Regions from separate parts of the Paenibacillus ottowii genome, predicted to be linked through region 3. Evidence: predicted binding sites of a transcription regulator. Region 3 holds the regulator's gene; each other region holds the start of a gene.
The links. Region 3 encodes LexA, which represses DNA repair genes until DNA is damaged. Its sites were predicted from a motif close to CGAACATATGTTCG; they were not measured.
Positions count from the first base shown of each region.

Region 1: a site for LexA is predicted at 2,554-2,567, ahead of recA (recombinase RecA). Genes of this name have one in related genera too.
Region 2: a site for LexA is predicted at 3,453-3,466, ahead of addB (helicase-exonuclease AddAB subunit AddB). Genes of this name have one in related genera too.

Region 1 covers NZ_CP191577.1:3,630,829-3,636,849, reverse strand. Annotated here, with positions in the region: gene ACQQ6X_RS16855 (YajQ family cyclic di-GMP-binding protein) at 1-257, shown strand, start outside; gene pgsA (CDP-diacylglycerol--glycerol-3-phosphate 3-phosphatidyltransferase) at 468-1,055, shown strand; gene ACQQ6X_RS16845 (competence/damage-inducible protein A) at 1,142-2,410, shown strand; gene recA (recombinase RecA) at 2,637-3,698, shown strand; gene ACQQ6X_RS16835 (regulatory protein RecX) at 3,911-4,660, shown strand; gene rny (ribonuclease Y) at 5,020-6,021, shown strand, end outside.
Region 2 covers NZ_CP191577.1:1,437,758-1,443,778, reverse strand. Annotated here, with positions in the region: gene mtaB (tRNA (N(6)-L-threonylcarbamoyladenosine(37)-C(2))-methylthiotransferase MtaB) at 1-230, shown strand, start outside; gene ACQQ6X_RS06760 (hypothetical protein) at 208-366, shown strand; gene ACQQ6X_RS06755 (NUDIX hydrolase) at 330-764, shown strand; gene ACQQ6X_RS06750 (Na/Pi cotransporter family protein) at 754-1,776, opposite strand; gene ACQQ6X_RS06745 (class I SAM-dependent rRNA methyltransferase) at 1,913-3,292, shown strand; gene addB (helicase-exonuclease AddAB subunit AddB) at 3,534-6,021, shown strand, end outside.
Region 3 covers NZ_CP191577.1:5,340,561-5,346,581, forward strand. Annotated here, with positions in the region: gene ACQQ6X_RS24600 (HAD family hydrolase) at 1-328, opposite strand, end outside; gene ACQQ6X_RS24605 (hypothetical protein) at 489-998, opposite strand; gene ACQQ6X_RS24610 (DUF896 domain-containing protein) at 1,115-1,321, opposite strand; gene ACQQ6X_RS24615 (LysM peptidoglycan-binding domain-containing protein) at 1,429-1,797, opposite strand; gene lexA (transcriptional repressor LexA) at 1,988-2,614, shown strand; gene ACQQ6X_RS24625 (hypothetical protein) at 3,030-3,194, shown strand; gene ACQQ6X_RS24630 (hypothetical protein) at 3,235-3,375, shown strand; gene ACQQ6X_RS24635 (MarR family winged helix-turn-helix transcriptional regulator) at 3,924-4,394, opposite strand; gene ACQQ6X_RS24640 (SDR family NAD(P)-dependent oxidoreductase) at 4,548-5,426, shown strand; gene ACQQ6X_RS24645 (glycosyltransferase family 2 protein) at 5,528-6,021, opposite strand, start outside.

The DNA.
Region 1 (6,021 bases), 1.7 Mb from region 3:
ATGTGGAATTTGGAAAATTGGAACCAGCTTCTTTAGGTTCAGTGCGTCAGCGTCTTTCGCTTAAGCAGGGGATTGATCAGGATAACGCCAAAAAAATTAATATCCTTATTCGGGATTCCAAGCTAAAAGTAAAAAGTCAGATTCAAGGTGATCAAATTCGAGTGACTGGAAAAAACAGGGATGATTTACAGGCCATTATTCAATTACTGCGGAAAGCTGATCTGCCGTTGGAGCTTCAATTTACAAACATGAAATAAAGCTGTTTTTCTCTCATAGATTTTGTAGAAATAAACGTTGCTTGATGTGCAGCAGGTTATTTTGACATGCGTTTTGCACCATATTATACTTGTAACGAAAATGCAGACACTTTAGGTGTATAACGCTCGTCGAAAGCGATTTACATAGGATTGAATTCAATCCGAAAGCTGCCATTTGAATCAAGTACGATAATCAGGGGAGAGTGTGTTGTGAATTTACCCAACAGAATTACAATAACGCGGATTTGCCTTATCCCGGTGATGATGCTGGCTTTGCTGGTGGACTTTGATTTTTATCCGCCGCCGATTGAGATCGGCGCTTTCAAGCTGCCGTATAATCAGCTGATTGCGGCTATCATTTTCCTTGTAGCGGCCAGCACAGATGGCCTTGACGGATATTTGGCTCGTAAAAATAATATGGTCACCAATTTGGGCAAGCTATTGGACCCCCTTGCTGATAAGCTGTTGGTAACTGCTATTTTGGTTTCTTTGGTAGAAATGGGAAAAGTTGATTCCTGGGTTGTCGTTGTGATTGTCAGTCGTGAGTTTGCAGTTACGGGCCTAAGACAGATCGCCTTATTGGATGGCTCTGTGGTTGCTGCAAGCAATTGGGGGAAATTAAAGACGATCATCCAGATTGTTGCTATTGTAGCACTGCTCATTAATAATTTCCCGTTTGTTTTTCTGGGTATTCCGTTTGATTTAATAGCGATATGGGCAGCCGTGTTAATCACCATTTATTCGGGTATTGATTACTTTGTAAAGAATATCCATTTGCTGAGCTCCTCTAAAGTTTAACAGGATAAATCTTATGGAAACAGCAATAGGGGCTTAACTTATTGCTGTTTCTTTGTATCATTCCCACATCATAGGAGGACGAATTGATGAAAGCTGAAATCATTGCAGTAGGAACAGAGTTATTACTTGGACAAATAGTAAATACAAATGCCCAATATTTATCACAAGAGCTGGCTGCCATCGGAATTGATGTATATTTTCAGACTGTAGTTGGCGATAACATGGATCGACTTCAGGAAGCGGTACGACTTGCTCAAAAGCGTGCGGATATTATTTTGTTTTCTGGTGGGTTGGGACCAACTCAGGACGATTTGACAAAAGATGCGATAGCGGCTGTACTAGGCCGAAAATTGCAAATAGATCGTCTTGCCATGGACAAGTTGGATCAGTTTTTCCGTAACCGCGGGGTAGAAATGACTGAGAATAACCGTCGGCAGGCGCTTTCTATTGAAGGAGCCACTCCGCTTGAAAATGAGACAGGTTTGGCAATTGGGGATGCTATTGCACAGGACGGTAAATTTTATGTAGTTTTGCCCGGACCGCCTAAGGAACTTAAACCTATGTTTGCAAATCATGCTAAACCATGGTTGCTTCAGCAGGCATTGAGCGGTGAGGAGATGCCGATTTATTCGAAAATGCTAAAATTCGCTGGGATCGGTGAGTCAGCTCTTGAAACGCGCTTGCTAGATCTGATTCAATCCCAGACGGACCCCACGATTGCTCCTTATGCCAAGGAAGGGGAAGTCACAATCCGTATATCCACCAAGGCGGCCAGTGAAAGTGAAGCTTTAATTAAGCTTACGGCCACAGAAGTACAAATTCAGCAGCGTCTTTCCGAATATATGTATGCAAGTGAGGATGTTACCCTAGAGAAGGTTATTGTGGATTTAATGGCCAAACGCGGACTCACTGTGAGTGCGGCGGAAAGCTGTACAGGCGGTATGCTGATGGAACACATCACCTCTATACCTGGCAGTGCTGTTATGTTTAAAGGCGGAATCGTGTGTTATTCCAATGAAATAAAGATGAAGTTGCTTAATGTGCCTTATGATTATTTGGAAGGGGATCATGCGCCAGGCGCAGTGAGCAAGGAAGTTGCCCTTGTGCTTGCAGAGCAGGCAAGAATGATCATGGACAGCGATTTTGGACTTTCAGTTACTGGTGTAGCTGGACCTGGATATTCCGAGCGGAAGCCAGTCGGCCTCGTGTATATTGGTATTGCTGAGCGCGACAAGGAAACAGAGGTATATGAGCTGAATTTGAGCGGTAACCGTGAGACCATCCGTTTGCGATCCGTCAAAGCGATCCTGTATAGATTGTGGCGCCGATTGATAGAGAACGAGAAACTCTCTTAATTATCGATGAGTTGTTTTAGAGAGATATTCATGATATAATCTTCTTATCGGAAGAACCGTTGCAAAGCCTTTTGCCAGCGGTTCTTTTTTCGTTTTAAGAGACAGGTGCAATTATAGAAGAGAGTTACAGGAAATAAAAAAAACGAATGTATGTTCGAAAAAATGCTTGGCAAGCGTGTCAAAACAAGGTATTATTAAAGTACAAACAATGAAGGATGTGAGTTTATTGTCAGATCGTCGTGCTGCGCTGGATATGGCGCTCCGTCAAATAGAAAAGCAATTTGGTAAAGGTTCCATTATGAAGTTGGGTGAGTCTACTCACATGCAAGTGGAAACAATCCCCAGTGGTTCGATTGCTTTGGATATTGCGTTAGGAACGGGCGGCTTTCCAAGAGGCCGGATTATTGAAGTATATGGACCGGAATCTTCCGGTAAAACGACAGTAGCTCTTCATGCTATCGCAGAGGTGCAAAAAACAGGCGGACAAGCCGCCTTTATCGATGCCGAGCATGCGCTTGATCCGTCGTATGCGAGCAAGCTGGGCGTCAATATTGATGAGTTGTTACTATCGCAACCAGATACAGGTGAGCAGGCGCTGGAGATTGCCGAAGCTCTTGTGCGTAGTGGGGCAGTGGACATTATCGTTGTTGACTCTGTAGCGGCACTTGTGCCGAAGGCAGAGATTGAAGGCGAAATGGGAGATTCCCATGTCGGTCTTCAAGCGCGCTTGATGTCACAGGCATTACGTAAGCTGTCTGGAGCTATTAATAAATCGAAAACTATTGCTATCTTTATCAATCAGCTCCGTGAAAAAGTAGGTGTTATGTTTGGTAACCCTGAGACAACACCGGGTGGACGTGCCTTGAAGTTTTACTCTACGGTGCGTCTGGATGTTCGTCGTATCGAGAGCCTGAAAATGGGCAACGACATCGTGGGTAACCGTACACGTATTAAAGTTGTGAAGAACAAAGTTGCGCCACCTTTCCGTCAAGCTGAGGTGGATATTATGTACGGTGAGGGCATTTCCAAAGAAGGAAGCTTGATCGATATCGGTACGGAGCATGACATTGTTGACAAGAGTGGAGCTTGGTATTCCTACGAAGGCGAGCGCCTGGGTCAGGGACGTGAGAATGCAAAGCAATTTTTGAAGGAAAATCCGAACATTGCTAGTACGATCGAGCAAAAAATCCGCGTAGCTAGTAATTTGATTACAACCATTGCTCCACCGACAGAGGAAGAGTTGGCGCAGGAAGCCAAGGAAGAACAGGAATTGCTGGAGCTTGAATAAGCTTGCCTGAGACTTCATTTCTAATCTGTCATGTGAACTGTAGCCTAGGGATTATGGTACAGTCCGTTTGAATAGCATGATTCTGATGCCCTGCACAGTTGTGCAGGGTATTTTTGCATCAAATAAAGTCTTGTTTTGCCAGCAAAATTTAACTTTTGCGTAGCAGGTGATTGCAGGCTGCTTTCGTGAATTTCAAAGTGAGGGAAAACATATTGCAGTTGAACGATAAGGATGTATACACTTCCGAAGAAAACAAAGAGCAAGGGATTTCTCTTTTTCCGGATCATGAGGAATTGATGATTACTAGAGTGGAGCAGGGACAGGGGTGCAAGCGTGGAAGATACGTCATCCATTTTGGTCCATACTCACTGTCTGTGCTGGAAGACGTAATGATCAAGTACAACATGTTCAAGGGGACGTCATTCGCCAAAAAAGAACTAGAAGATATCGTTCTGGCAGATGAAAAACAACAGGCTTATGTACATGCGTTGCGCTATTTGGGACAAAAGCCTCGTACACGTCAGGAAATTGCCCAGCGTTTAGCACAAAAGGAAGTGGCTCAGACTGTTATTGATGAAATACTGGTCCGCCTGCAAAGGGAGAAGCTTGTTGATGATGATTTATACGCCCGTCAGTGGGCAAGACAGCGGATAATGAGCCAACGTAAGGGTAAGATGTGGATCAGGCAGGAACTTCGTCAGAAAGGCATCTCTAAAGCCTCTATCGGGGAAGCGTTAGGTGAAATCACCGACAATGAGGAGTGGGAGAGTGCCTTGACGGTCGGACGTAAGAAATGGAACCAGGTACGTGGTGATATAATGGATAAAAAAAGGAAGACATTCCCGTTTCTCATGAGACGCGGATATTCGGGAGATATAACACGCCGCGTAATCAATCATCTCTCTGTGGACGAGCAAGACGAAGCTTACGATGACGGGGAGTTAATGCATTGGGAGGAATAGTTGCAAAACGGTAGCTGAAGCTTTGGTTAGATGAGCCAGTTATTATATGAACAGTTGCACGGAGTCTACTAATGTTTGCATTCCCTTGACAATGCCATTTGTCAAATAATAAAATATATATGAAACGATATTTGTGGAGTGCCCTTTTTCCTTCCAAAAAAGCGGAGTCCACGGTAAAGTTCTCATCGCCAAATAACAAGTGATGCCGCTATGCCAGGCGGAATTGTACGTGTGAAAGCATGTGCATATGAAATGAAGCGACCTTGTGTCGTTATCTTAGTTTGACGATCAAAGTAAATGTGACAATTGCAAAAAGTCCCAAGGAATGCCTTGGAGGAACCAACGGGGAGGTGAACAGTATGATGACTGCGATCTGGTTCGTTCTCGTTGCTGTAGCCGCGTTATTCTTTGGGTTCGGGATTGGTTATTTTATTCGCAAATCTATTGCAGAAGCTAAGATCTCCAGTGCGGAAGAAGCTGCCGCGCAAATCGTGGAGAACGCGAAAAAAGAGGCAGAAGCGCTGAAGAAGGAAACGGTACTGGAAGCGAAAGATGAAATCCACCGCATCCGTGCCGAAGCTGAAAAAGAAACTCGTGAACGTCGTAATGAAATTCAACGACAGGAACGAAGATTGCTGCAAAAAGAAGAATCGCTGGATAAAAAATTGGAATCGCTGGAACGTAAAGAAGAACAAGTGGCCAACAAAGAGAAACGAATCGATGAAACCCAGCAGCAAATTGATTTGATTTACAAGAGCCAGGTAACTGAGCTGGAGCGTATTTCCAATCTTACGATGGAGGATGCAAGAAGTATTATTCTGACCAACGTAGAGCAGGAAGTTCGTCATGAAACAGCTCAGATGATTAAGGAAATTGAACAGCAGGCCAAAGAAGAAGCGGACAAAAAGTCTCGTGAAATCATCACACTGGCCATCCAACGTTGTGCGGCAGATCATGTAGCAGAAACGACGGTTTCTGTTGTAACATTGCCGAACGAAGAAATGAAAGGCCGGATTATAGGGCGCGAAGGCCGTAACATCCGTGCACTTGAAACCCTTACAGGGATCGACCTCATTATTGATGATACGCCGGAAGCTGTTATATTGTCCGGATTTGATCCGATTCGTAGAGAGATTGCACGTACAGCTCTTGAGAAGCTCGTAGCGGACGGACGGATACATCCGGCTCGTATTGAAGAGATGGTGGAAAAATCCCGTAAAGAGGTGGACGAACGAATTCGAGAGTATGGTGAGCAGGCCACTTTTGAAGTGGGTGTGCATAGTCTGCATCCGGATTTGATCAAGATCTTGGGACGCCTCAAGTTCCGTACGAGCTACGGACAGAACGTATTGAAGCACTCG
Region 2 (6,021 bases), 1.6 Mb from region 3:
AGAAGTTTGTTGGTCAGGTGCTGGAGGTTATTCCGGAAGTAGCGCCTAAAGGGACGGAAGATAGCGGCATACTTTACGGTTATAGCGACAATTACATTCAACTGGTGTTTGAAGGTAATAAGGATCTGGTTGGCAAGGTGTGCCGCGTAAAGCTGACGAAAGCAGGCATTAATGAAAGTGAAGGTCAATTGGTCCGCGTATTGGAAAATGGGCTGCAAACAGCTTTGTAAAAAAGAGCCTGAACAGGCAAAAGTGATGGCCAACAAGGATTTCGCCTCTCCTTACAGAGAGGACGGAATCCTTGTTGCGCAAGGAAAGGAGATTACAGGATGGCAGCAAAAAAGGAAATTTCCGCAGGTGGCGTAGTGTTTCGCAAACAGGAGGAAGAGCTTGAAATCCAGCTCATTACCGACCGCTATGGCAAGATATCCTTGGCTAAAGGCAAAATGGAGCCGGGTGAAACGATCGAACAAACAGCTTTACGTGAAATTCGCGAGGAGACAGGGCTGAATGGCCGGATTATTCAGCATGTGGATATGATTGCTTACACGTACCAGCACCTGGAATATGGAGAAGTGGACAAGGAAGTTCATTATTATCTCGTAGAGGCACTGGACGGAGATTTACAGGCACAGATTGAAGAAATCAAAGGCGTTGCCTGGCATACGCCCGAAGAAGCATGGCGTCTTCAGCGTCAGGGCGGATATGACAACAATGATGTCATTCTAAGCAAGGCGCTTTTTATGCTAGGAATTAACGTTTAATCTTATGGGGAGACATACGTTCCTCTAAACGTGTCCATACAGGTAAATAGCAGAGGGGCAAGGCAAGCAGAGAACTGATGACGTTAAACAGGGTTTGGGCATGCGCTACCTTGGCCCCGGGCTCGGTAGATATCCAGGTGGCAGCCATATCCAGCCCAGGGATCAACGGCATAAAGAGCAAGGCCCCGCCTACGTTCAGCAGCACGTGGGACCAGGCCACAAATTTGCCAGATACGCTGCCGCCAACAGCGGCAATCAGGGCAGTTACGCAGGTGCCTACATTAGAGCCGATTACGATGGCAATCCCTACATCGACAGGCAAGGCGCCGGCAGCAGCAAGGCTGATTGCCATACCAATGACGGCTGCGCTGCTGTGGACCAGTGCGGTCAGGCAGGCTCCAGCAGCGAAGGCCCACCACATGTTGGCTGCCGCGTGATCCAGAAACCAGCGGAATAGTCCGGCCTGCTCAATCCATGGGCCGACGGTTTGCATCACGCGGATACCTGCCAGAATCAGCGAAAATCCGGCAAAAACGAGACTGATAAATTGGACAGCCTGCGGGCGGCTCAGCCCATTGGAGCCGGATGAAGTTCCGGCAGCTGCACACTGGTGGCTGGGGACCGCTTCTCCCCACAGAACGGCAGCGCCCCAGCAGAGCAGTGACCCGCATAGCAACGGAACAGCCAGCTTGCCAAGCTGGAGCCCCATCAGCTCGGTCGTCAGACAGGTGCCGATATTGGTGCCAAGAATGATGCCGAGCGTGCGGCCGTAGGTCAACAGTCCAGCGTTGACCAGTCCGATCGTCAGCACTGTTACGGCGGTGCTGCTTTGCAGTAGAGCGGTAATGCCTGAGCTGAACAGCATCCCCCGCCAAGGGGAAATGGTAGCCCGATCCAGCCAGCGGGTAAGGAAGGGGCCGGCCAAATGCTGAAGGGCAGCTTCCATCAGCTTCATCCCGCCTAAAAAAATAAGCAGCCCACCGCATAGTGGGAGTATAACATGTATGAACACGGGCATAGTCCCCCTTTTCTAGGTGAGAATACTTATGTAACAGCCTATGATTTACCGAGGACAGCCATGACAAGCATGGCGGTGCTCTTTTTTACGAAACGATAATTTTGTAATTCAAGAATAGGAGTGAAGGATTTTGCCTTCAGTAATATTAGAACGCAGCCGCAAAAAAAGGCTGGAGCAAGCACACCCTTGGGTGTTTAAAAATGAAATAGCCAAGGTTGAGGGGGAGCCGGAAGCAGGTGATTTGGTCAGCGTCCTGAACCATCAAGGGCGTTATTTGGCGACAGGTTACTATAATCCTGCCTCACAAATAACAGTGCGTGTGATGTCCTATGAGCCGCTGGAAGCGATGGACAAAAGCTTTTTCGCCCAACGTTTCCGCAATTGTTTGGAGCATCGCGAACGCTTTGTAACCGGGGGAAATGCTTATCGTTTGGTGTACGGTGAGGCTGATTTTTTGCCTGGGCTGATTGTAGACCGTTTTGGTGATGTGTTGGTCGTTCAGCTGTTAACGCTTGGCATGGATCGGCGCAGGGAAGAAATCAGAGATGCACTTGTTGAAGTCATGGGACCAGTTGGTATCTATGAGCGTAGTGATGTACCCATCCGCGAGCTGGAAGGATTGGAACAGACGAAGGGGCCTTTGTACGGTGATTGTCCGCGACATGTAGTGGTGACGGAAAACGGCTTGCAAATCAAGGTCGATATCGTAGAGGGGCAGAAGACAGGCTATTTCTTTGACCAGCGTGAAAACCGTGCGGCCATTGCGCCGTTGATGAGAGGCTGGGGAGCGCGTAGTGGAATAACGTTACAGGAAGTAGCTGCAAACCCAGGAGATGACGGCACAACGGTCCTGAAGCCTGTGAATAAAAGTGGTAAGGTGGTTGAATTCCCATTCTGGGACGGAGCAACCGTATTGGAATGCTTTTCCCATACAGGTAGCTTTACGCTCAATGCGTGTAAACATGGTGCGAAAAAAGTAACTTGTCTGGATATTTCGGAACATGCGATTGAAAGTGCTCGAGATAATGTCAAGCTGAACGGTTTTGAAGACCGCGTCGAGTTTGTCGTCGACGATGCTTTTCAATATTTACGCAATCAGGTGAAAGGTGTAGAGGAACGCACTGCGCGAGCAGGGGGCAAAGGAGATACATCCAAGCCGCTAACTGCGGGGGGCGGACGCACCTTTGACGTGGTTATTCTCGATCCGCCAGCTTTTGCCAAAACGAAGAATGCTGTTAAAGGAGCTATACGTGGATATAAAGATATCAACCTTCACGGAATGAAGCTCGTCAACGAGGGTGGCTATTTGGTGACCGCGAGCTGTTCGTTCCATATGCGGCCGGAGCTGTTTTTGGACACGATTAAGGAAGCGGCAGCAGATGCTGGCAAAATCCTCCGACTGGTAGATTGGAGAGCGGCAGGTAAGGATCATCCCCAAATATTGGGTGTGGAGGAAGGCCATTATTTGAAATTTGCCATCTTTGAGGTGCGTAGTCGGACACGGCTGTAGGCATCCCATCCTGTCAAAGTTAAGCGATTTATAATCGATAAAGATAAATAGGTGAAACAAACTTATTTTTAGTAAAAATCAGTCCTGTAGAGAAGGCTTGCATCAAGCCAACCTGCGGGACTGTTTGTTTTTTGAGAAGTGATCAATTGCTACAACATGGCAAACGTACGTTCTTTTTTCCCTTGCCTGATATGCTATACTATTTAATAGAATGTTTTTTGGTTGGAAAGGAGGCCGCATCATGTCGGTCCGCTTATTGATTGGCCGCTCTGGTAGTGGTAAAAGTACGTTAATCCGTCATGAGATGACGTCTATGTTACGCGAAGAGCCACTGGGTAAGCCCATGCTGTTACTTGTACCGGAGCAATCGTCATTTGCTTCTGAGCATGCATTGCTCACCGAAGCTGGAAACGGTATTCAGGGGTCGGTGCGCGCCCAGGTGATGGGATTCCATCGTCTTGCCTATTTAGTCATGCAGGAAACAGGTGGTTCAGCACTGGTGCCTGTAACAGAAGAAGGCAAGAAGATGCTTTTATATAAAATTATCCGCCGTCGCAAGGATGAACTGAGTTTGTTTAAGGATTCGGGAGACCAGCTCGGTTTTGTAGATCGGTTGAATACATTGTTTACGGAGCTAAAGCAGTACGGAAATGATGCTCGGTCTGTACCGGAGCAACTGGAAAGAATGCATGCTGCGGGGGAGTCCGCTCCGATATTAAGAGGCAAGCTTAAGGATATCAGTCTAATCTATGAAGATTTTGAACGGGAGCTGACGCTTAAATATATCGATGGTGAAGATACACTTCGTATGCTGACAGAACAGATTGCACAGTCTTCACTTGTACGCGGAGCAGACATTTGGATGGATGGCTATCGGCGGTTTACACCCCATGAATACAAGGTGGTGGAGCAGCTTATGCTGCACGCCTCTTCGCTGACAGTGGCGTTGACCTGTAACCGCAGCTACGAAAGCGGACAGCTTCCGCATGAGCTGGATTTGTTTCATCCTTCGGCGGCTACTTACGTCAAGCTGAAAGGAATGGCAGAGGAGCTGATGATTGAAACGCAAACGCAGTTACTACGTCCCGATCCGATGCCTCGGTTTAAGGAGCGTCCAGCGTTGGCGTATTTGGAGGCTAACTTTGAACATCGTACAGGGCTGCGGAATCCGGGACACCGGATACGGCTTCAGCAGCTACGAGAGCAATGGGCAGATACGCAACCAGAGGGCATAAAACTGTATGCTGCGGCAAATCGCCGCGCCGAGTTGGAAGGAGCCGTACGTGAAATGCGCCGCCTGGCCCGCGAAGAGGGCGCGCGTTATCGGGAGATGGCCCTGTTTGTGCGTCATATAGAAGATTATGAGCCTTGGGTGGAACCGATATTCAAGCAATATGAGGTTCCTGTATTTTTGGATCAGCGGAGAAGCATACTTCATCATCCCTTAGTGGAATTGATTCGGGCTTCACTGGATATCGTGCAGCGACGCTGGCGATATGAGGATGTATTTCGTGCGGTCAAAACAGACCTTCTGTTGCCGCTGGATGGTCGAGTGAGCCGTGAGCAGATGGACCGTCTGGAAAACTATGTGCTGGCCTGTGGGATACAGGGCAGCCGTTGGACAGATGGCCGACCATGGCAGGCTGTACCCAGCTTGTCACTGGAGCTGGAGGAGCAGGAACGGAATCGTCAAAGGGATGAAACGCTGGATTTGATGGAGTTGTGCCGAGATGTGATCGTGACGCCTCTACATACGTTTGAGAAGCGTATGGGGAAGGCGCGAACGGCACTTGAGAAGTGTGAGGCCGTGTATTTGTTGCTGGAGGATGCAGAAATCGGTCACAAGCTGGACGCCTTCATTCATCAGGCAGAGGAAGCAGGAAATCCCGAGCAGGCGAAGGAGCACCGTCAGGTATGGGATGCGGTGCTTGAATTGCTGGATCAAATCGTCGAAATGATGGGTGATGAGAGACTGGATACTTCTCTGTTTGCGGGTGTACTGGAAACGGGATTGGCTGAGTTCCGTATGGGGCTTGTTCCACCGGCTCTGGACCAGGTGCTCGTCGGAAACACGGACCGTACGCGTGTATCTGGTATTCAACATGCCTTTGTGCTAGGGATGAATGAAGGTGTAATGCCGGCTGTGTTTCATGAAGATGGTGTGCTGAATGAGCAGGAACGTACGGCATTAAACGAACAAGGTGTAGACCTGGCGCCAGATATGACAAGACGTCTGTTGGACGAACGTTTTCTCGCTTATACGGCTCTTACCTCTGCCGGTAAAAGCCTGTGGATGAGCTATGCAGTGACTGATGAAGAAGGCAAGCCGTTGCTGCCGTCAGAGTTAGTACGACATGTGCGGCAACTGTTTCCTGATCTGGATGAACGCCCACTGGCCGGATACCCTTTGCCTGGAGACGCTTGGACGACGCAATGGGAGTATGCTTCCCATCCGTCTGAGGCTTTGCCGCAGCTCATCGCGCAATTACGTCATTGGCGGCGTGGCGGTGATATTTTACCTTCCTGGTGGGAGGTATATAACTGGTATGCCAGCCAGCAAGGACGTGAGAAGGACAAGCTGCGTCAGCTGTTGACCTCACTTTTTTACGAGAACCATGCCGAAATGCAGAAGGAAACGAGTCGCCGTCTGTATGGCAGCAAGCTGCGCACCAGCGTATCTCGTATGGAACGCTTTGTCGCATGTCCATTCTCGCACTTTGCCTCTCATG
Region 3 (6,021 bases):
CCAACTGCTGAAGCCCTCTGCGCCATGATTCCTTTCGATATACAGGGGCCAACTGTTCCAATTGACGGAATTCAGGTTGCTCACCTGCTGTAAAATTCGCCCACAGCCCTTCAAACGGATTAATGCCAATCATTTGAGTAAAACTAAAGGTTTCATAGGACTCATACAAAGCGCGCGCTTCCTTGCGAACAGCTTCTTCCAGAGTTTTGGGATCAGTACCTGTTTCTCGGTAGCCTGTTTGGCATGCTGCATCAAATGCTTCTTCTACACTACGTTCATCCCACAGAAGGGTGTCATCAAGATCAAACATTATCGCCTGAATCGTCATATGAATTATCCACTCTCTTTCCCCTGTATATGTAAAGTCTGTCTGTTTGGTCACGTATCAGATCATTATGTGTGCCCATATTAAGCAAGTGGCCGCACCATGTTATATGAAAAAAAATAACATCATACGGCCTTACTTACAGAGCTACAGGCTAAATCCGTTATTTCTTTTCTACCTGTATCTGATTGGATAGTGCAAACTTTTCAAGGCGCTCTGCAATGGCATCCGTGTCATAGCGTCCCAGTGATTTTGTGAAGATAAAATTACCGCCCTTGCCTTTTCTTTCAACGGTAACGTAGCCCTTTTCAATTTTGATTGCTTTCATATCCCCTGCTGTCATCGGGCGTTCTCTACCACCTTTTAACATATAAAGGGTATCTTTTCCTACCTTTAAATAAGGACGACGAATGAAGAAGATCACAGCCAGCATTAAATACAAGCCAAATACAAGCCAATCCATTCCCCGCATGCCGGTTTTAGTCAAAAAGTAACTCATAAGCATGTACAATACGGCAAGACCAGCCAGCATGATTGGAACAGTAATATTACGGCCACGGAAAATGTCCATTGCTGAACCTGCGCCATTAATGGTTTGAATGCCTTGTTTCTTGCGTGTTTTATTTAAATGTGCTGTGTTTTTACGTACTTTTCTTTCAAATGATCGGGCCATCTCTCAATTCCCTTCCCAATAAATATTACATTAAAACAATTGCCTTAGAGCTGATCTATATAGATACCAGGAAAGATACCTAAAACAAAAGGCAAATGATGCAGGCTTTAGCGACCTTAATGCTTCAGCCCGCCATTTCCCTTCGACGTATCATCGTCCACAAATTCAATGGTTTCAAGCTGCTGCCGAAAATTACGGCGAATGTTGCCTAAATAAATTTCCCGAAGATTGGCGCGCTCTGTGGTTTCATCTTCCGTCAATCCTTCGGCTTTTGCTTTGCGCGCTAATTCATTAATGCGCTGTACCAAGCTGTCTATATCCAAATTGTGTCCCCTCCATAAAAGCAAAGATATAATACACTTTGACATGTAGAAAAGAGCTTGTCAAGGCTCCCACATTGCGCTCCCTGACAAGCTCTATAGTCTGTAGATCAGAAGTGTGGAAGCTTAAGTACCTGACCTGCCTGTACTCCTCCATCTTCCAAACCGTTAATACGCACGATTCCTTCAATATATACCCGTGTATCCATTCGTTCTGGCTTGTGATTCGCTGCAATCTCCCATAATGTATCTCCAGGTTGTACGGTTAGCTTAATCACTTCTTCCTTAGAAACGGAAGGAGCTGCGAAAACCGTAAGTACACCTGCCCCTGCAACCCAAACGACAATGACAAGAACAAGAAGCTTAAGTAAAAGAGTATTGGTATTCATTTGTAACAGACGCAACTTCCCCTCTTTTCGGGTCTCTTGTAAATCTTCTAAATTCATCGGGAAAATACTTTGATAAGTGCTATATTTCATAATTGGCTGCGTCCTCCAAACGTTTGTTCTTATGTTTTTTCACAATATAACACGAACATTTGTTTTGTTCAATAGAAAAGAGAACAAAAGTTCGTAAATATTTTTAGAGATTATTTAGAACTTATGTTTGTACGAACGGAGGTTCTATGCTATAATTTTCCCAAACGTTACTAAATGGGGTTGATACGGTATGTCTAAGATTTCGAGCCGCCAGCAGGCCATTCTTGAATTTATCCGCAATGAAGTGCGTCTAAAGGGATACCCCCCTTCTGTACGCGAAATAGGCGAGGCAGTCGGATTGGCCTCCAGTTCTACGGTTCACGGTCATTTGGATCGTCTGGAGAAAAAAGGACTCATTCGTCGCGATCCTACGAAGCCACGGGCTATTGAATTACTCGGTCAAGACGAGTCGGATAACAGCAACTTGATTAATTACTCCATTAGTCGTGTTCCCGTCGTCGGCAAAGTAACCGCTGGTCTTCCTATTACGGCGACAGAAAATATTGAAGATTACTTTCCTCTTCCCCAACACTTTGTTGGTGAGGATAAAATATTCATGTTATCTGTTGTAGGCGAAAGCATGATTGAAGCTGGTATTGCTAACGGAGACTATGTAATCGTACGTCAGCAGCAGACCGCTGATAACGGAGACATTGTTGTGGCTATGACAGATGAAGACGAAGCTACAGTTAAAACCTTTTACAAGGAAAAAGATCATATCCGGCTTCAACCTGAAAATCCAGCCTTTGAACCACTTCGCCTGACACACGTCAGCATATTGGGCAAGGTTATTGGACTCTTCCGGGACTTCCACTGATTTATCGTGCTTTCTTCCCCGTTATACTACTACTAATATAAAACCGGCCACCTAGGTGAGCCGGTTTTATATTGTTACTATCTTTATTATGTATGCGTCTAACAGTTAATCTTCCCTTTTCGGTAACCTACATTGTTCCACTATAATATCCGCCCCATTATTCGAGATAGTTCCGTCTGCTCTTTTCTGTTCCTTTTATAAGCTAACCATATGGAAATTTGACTCATGTGAACCCACTGTAACCTTCCAATAACGTAAAGGTGGGAAGGCGAACATAGGCAAGCGTGAGCTTTTTTGTTAAACATTTAGATACATAGGTACTAGCTTCTTTTCGTCTTTAGTAGATTTATGCTGATACATTACTAGCACAATTGACATATATATAAAGCAGACCTAAAGCAAAGGAGACATGCAGATGATCAGAAATAGAGTTAAAACGTATAAGCATCGCATCGGAAAAAATAGATATCTGGTCGTTAAAGTTTTTCAAGCGGCAGCTGCGAGAACTGGAAGCGGAAATGCCCTCGCAACCAATGCATTGAATATCAAAATTTCCAAACGTAAGCATAGACATCACTAAGATTCAACCACACCTTCATTCTTTGAAGGGAGGTGATAATATGAGCAGAAGACACTGCAATCGTGAATTGAGAAGAAGAAGATTAAACATCCGTTCCAATCAGAGAGCCACTGCGCGTGCAAGAGGTAACGCACTGGCTGTTAATCTGTTTAGCGTGAATGATGGACAACGTAGACGCTAATAATCCTTTACAAGCTGCAAGCAGGAAAGCAGGAAGAATTCTTCCTGCTTGTTTTGTGTTAAATGATACATCAGAGTACCCGTCCTGCCAGTTATAGCTTTCTCAAACTTATTTATCTAATGTTGAATATATGTTACTGTAAATACAGCCAATCTTAAAGATGCTGGAACTGACTTCAATATCTCGATTACTCTGTATGGTACGAATAGAGATTATGTTACTGCTTCATTTGTAGGTCCTAACCGTTGGCTTGGCGATGTTTACTTATACTCACATTAAGAACTTTCTAATATTTAATTATAGCTGATCCTGCTTTAACCCACTCTTTGGATTCTAATTGAATCCATCCATATACTGGTGAATCAGAATCAATTTTTTGCTTTATCAGAGAAAGATTTTCAAAGTTGCTGGAACCGTAAGAGGTCCCTGTTTCGCGTTAAATAGGTTTTCTAAACCACTAATCGAAAATTTCACTCTTTTCCTTGTATTTTCTTTTGGAAAGTGACGATATCGTTTGTGAATGTTTACATGGCGGTCATTTCCTAAAATTATATTCCGCTCCGGTGGTCGAATCCGTTAAATTGCCTAAGCATTTGGATGAATTCATGGAGATCCTCATCTTTCCAGTTCAAAATTCGTTCATAGAAAACTGACTCTTTTTCCTTAAGTGCATCAATTAATTTTTGCTGTCCATGCTCGGTAAGAGACAACACAACTCCCCGTCCATCACTTTGGGATGTCTCTCTGTTCAAATATCCCAAAGACTGGAGCTGTTTGACAAGACGACTCACTGAACTTCGATCCATCGCAGTTGATTCCGCTAAAGTCGCAGCGTTCGTTGGGCCATAAGAATACAGCCAACGAACAATATGGAAGGCGGCAGGTTGTAAGGAGGAATCAAATTTCGCAGCAGCTCTGACATTCAGGGCATGTGAAGCACTGATGAGTGCGTTAAGCTGTTCTCCTAACTCAATCTCCAATTTCGCCCTCGGTGCATCTTTGACTTTATTATATTTCATCCTCAATCACCTTTCTCTCGATCAAAAAATCACAACACATATTTGATTGACATATATCAACTAAATTATTATAGTGGACATATATCAATCAAATATGCTAACTCACCGGATTGACTGCTCCAATAAATTGTAACACATGAAGGAGAAATGACGATGTCTAAAAGTGCTGTTGTTGTCATAACAGGCGCCACAAGTGGGCTTGGACAGCTAGTCGCAATTGAATTAGGAAGACGCGGCTGCTTTGATCTTGTTTTGACTGCCAGGAGTAAGGTACGTGCTGAAGCTACAAGAAAAAAGATTGAGCTGGTTAACGCGTCAGCAAAAGTTGACTTTTTTTATGGAGATTTATCAGTACTGAAGGATGTTCAACGGATTGGGAGTGAAATAACCGCCGCATACCCTAAAATTGATGTGGTGTTAAACAATGCGGGAATCCATGCTTTTGAGCAACGCATCACCCCCGAGGGATTACCCGAAATGATGGCCATAAATTATTTATCGCCGTGGCTGTTAACTCATACGCTAAAACCGTGCCTGCAGAACGTAGGTAAGGCCAAAGTTGTCAATGTTGCCTCCGAAGCTTCACGCCGTCATGGAGTTTTAAAGCTTCCTGAGGATTTAACAGATACAACCCCCTTTACCGCTCGTGGCTCATCCCCCATTTATGGTAAAACCAAATTATTGAATATTATGTTCACTGCTGAGCTGGCAAAACGGTGGTCGGATACGGGAATCAGTGTAAATGCACTAAATCCAGGATTCAATGTTACCGGTTTGGGACGAGAACTTTGGTTTGCCCCTCTATTGGAACGATTGCTCAAGTTTTTCCACCTTGGGGATCCGCGAAGAGGAGCAGATATCATCACCCGATTGATTGTAGAGCCGGAATATCATAAAAAAACAGGTGGATACTTTAACGTCGGAACCGGGAAATCTATTAAACCAGTGTTACCTGGCGGAGATCCTCAGGTGCAGCAAAAACTATGGAAGGCCACAGAGGATTTACTAGAACAAAAGGGATTCCTTCCATAAACAAAAAAGACTCATACCAGATACCCAGTAGAGTCCTCCTATTCTATATTCAACCAACTAATGTGTCATAAGAGCATCACCGATCCAACCGGATCACTTGCTTAATACGGAATATGGGATATGCATCGTGAAAACGCCATGTTTAATAGTTCCTGGTTATAAAGCAAATACTTACTGTTTTGATCTAGTACCCAGTTGGCAAAACCTAAAGCTCTGGTGTAACTATTATAATCATAGGGATTAATCTTGAACCCTAGAATGTCCAGCATAATCTGATTCTCTTCATCTGATAATTCCAAGCCTAACTTGCTAAACTGTCTTTGACGAATTCTCCGCGCGGTAGCATCCTGTATAGCTCTATGCTGATTGGATACTTGTCCATTATGTTGACGATAATACAAAACGTTTATGGGCAGGTTCGCCATTTGTACCTGGAAAGCTAATCGGTTCCACAGCTCGTAGTCTTCGGCATGGGGATAATTGCTATCATATTGAACACCAAGCCGATGGATCATGCTAGTACGCATTATTATTGCAGGATGGCAGATACAACAATGAAATAGCAACCATGTTTTAATTTCTTCGTGACTGGCCG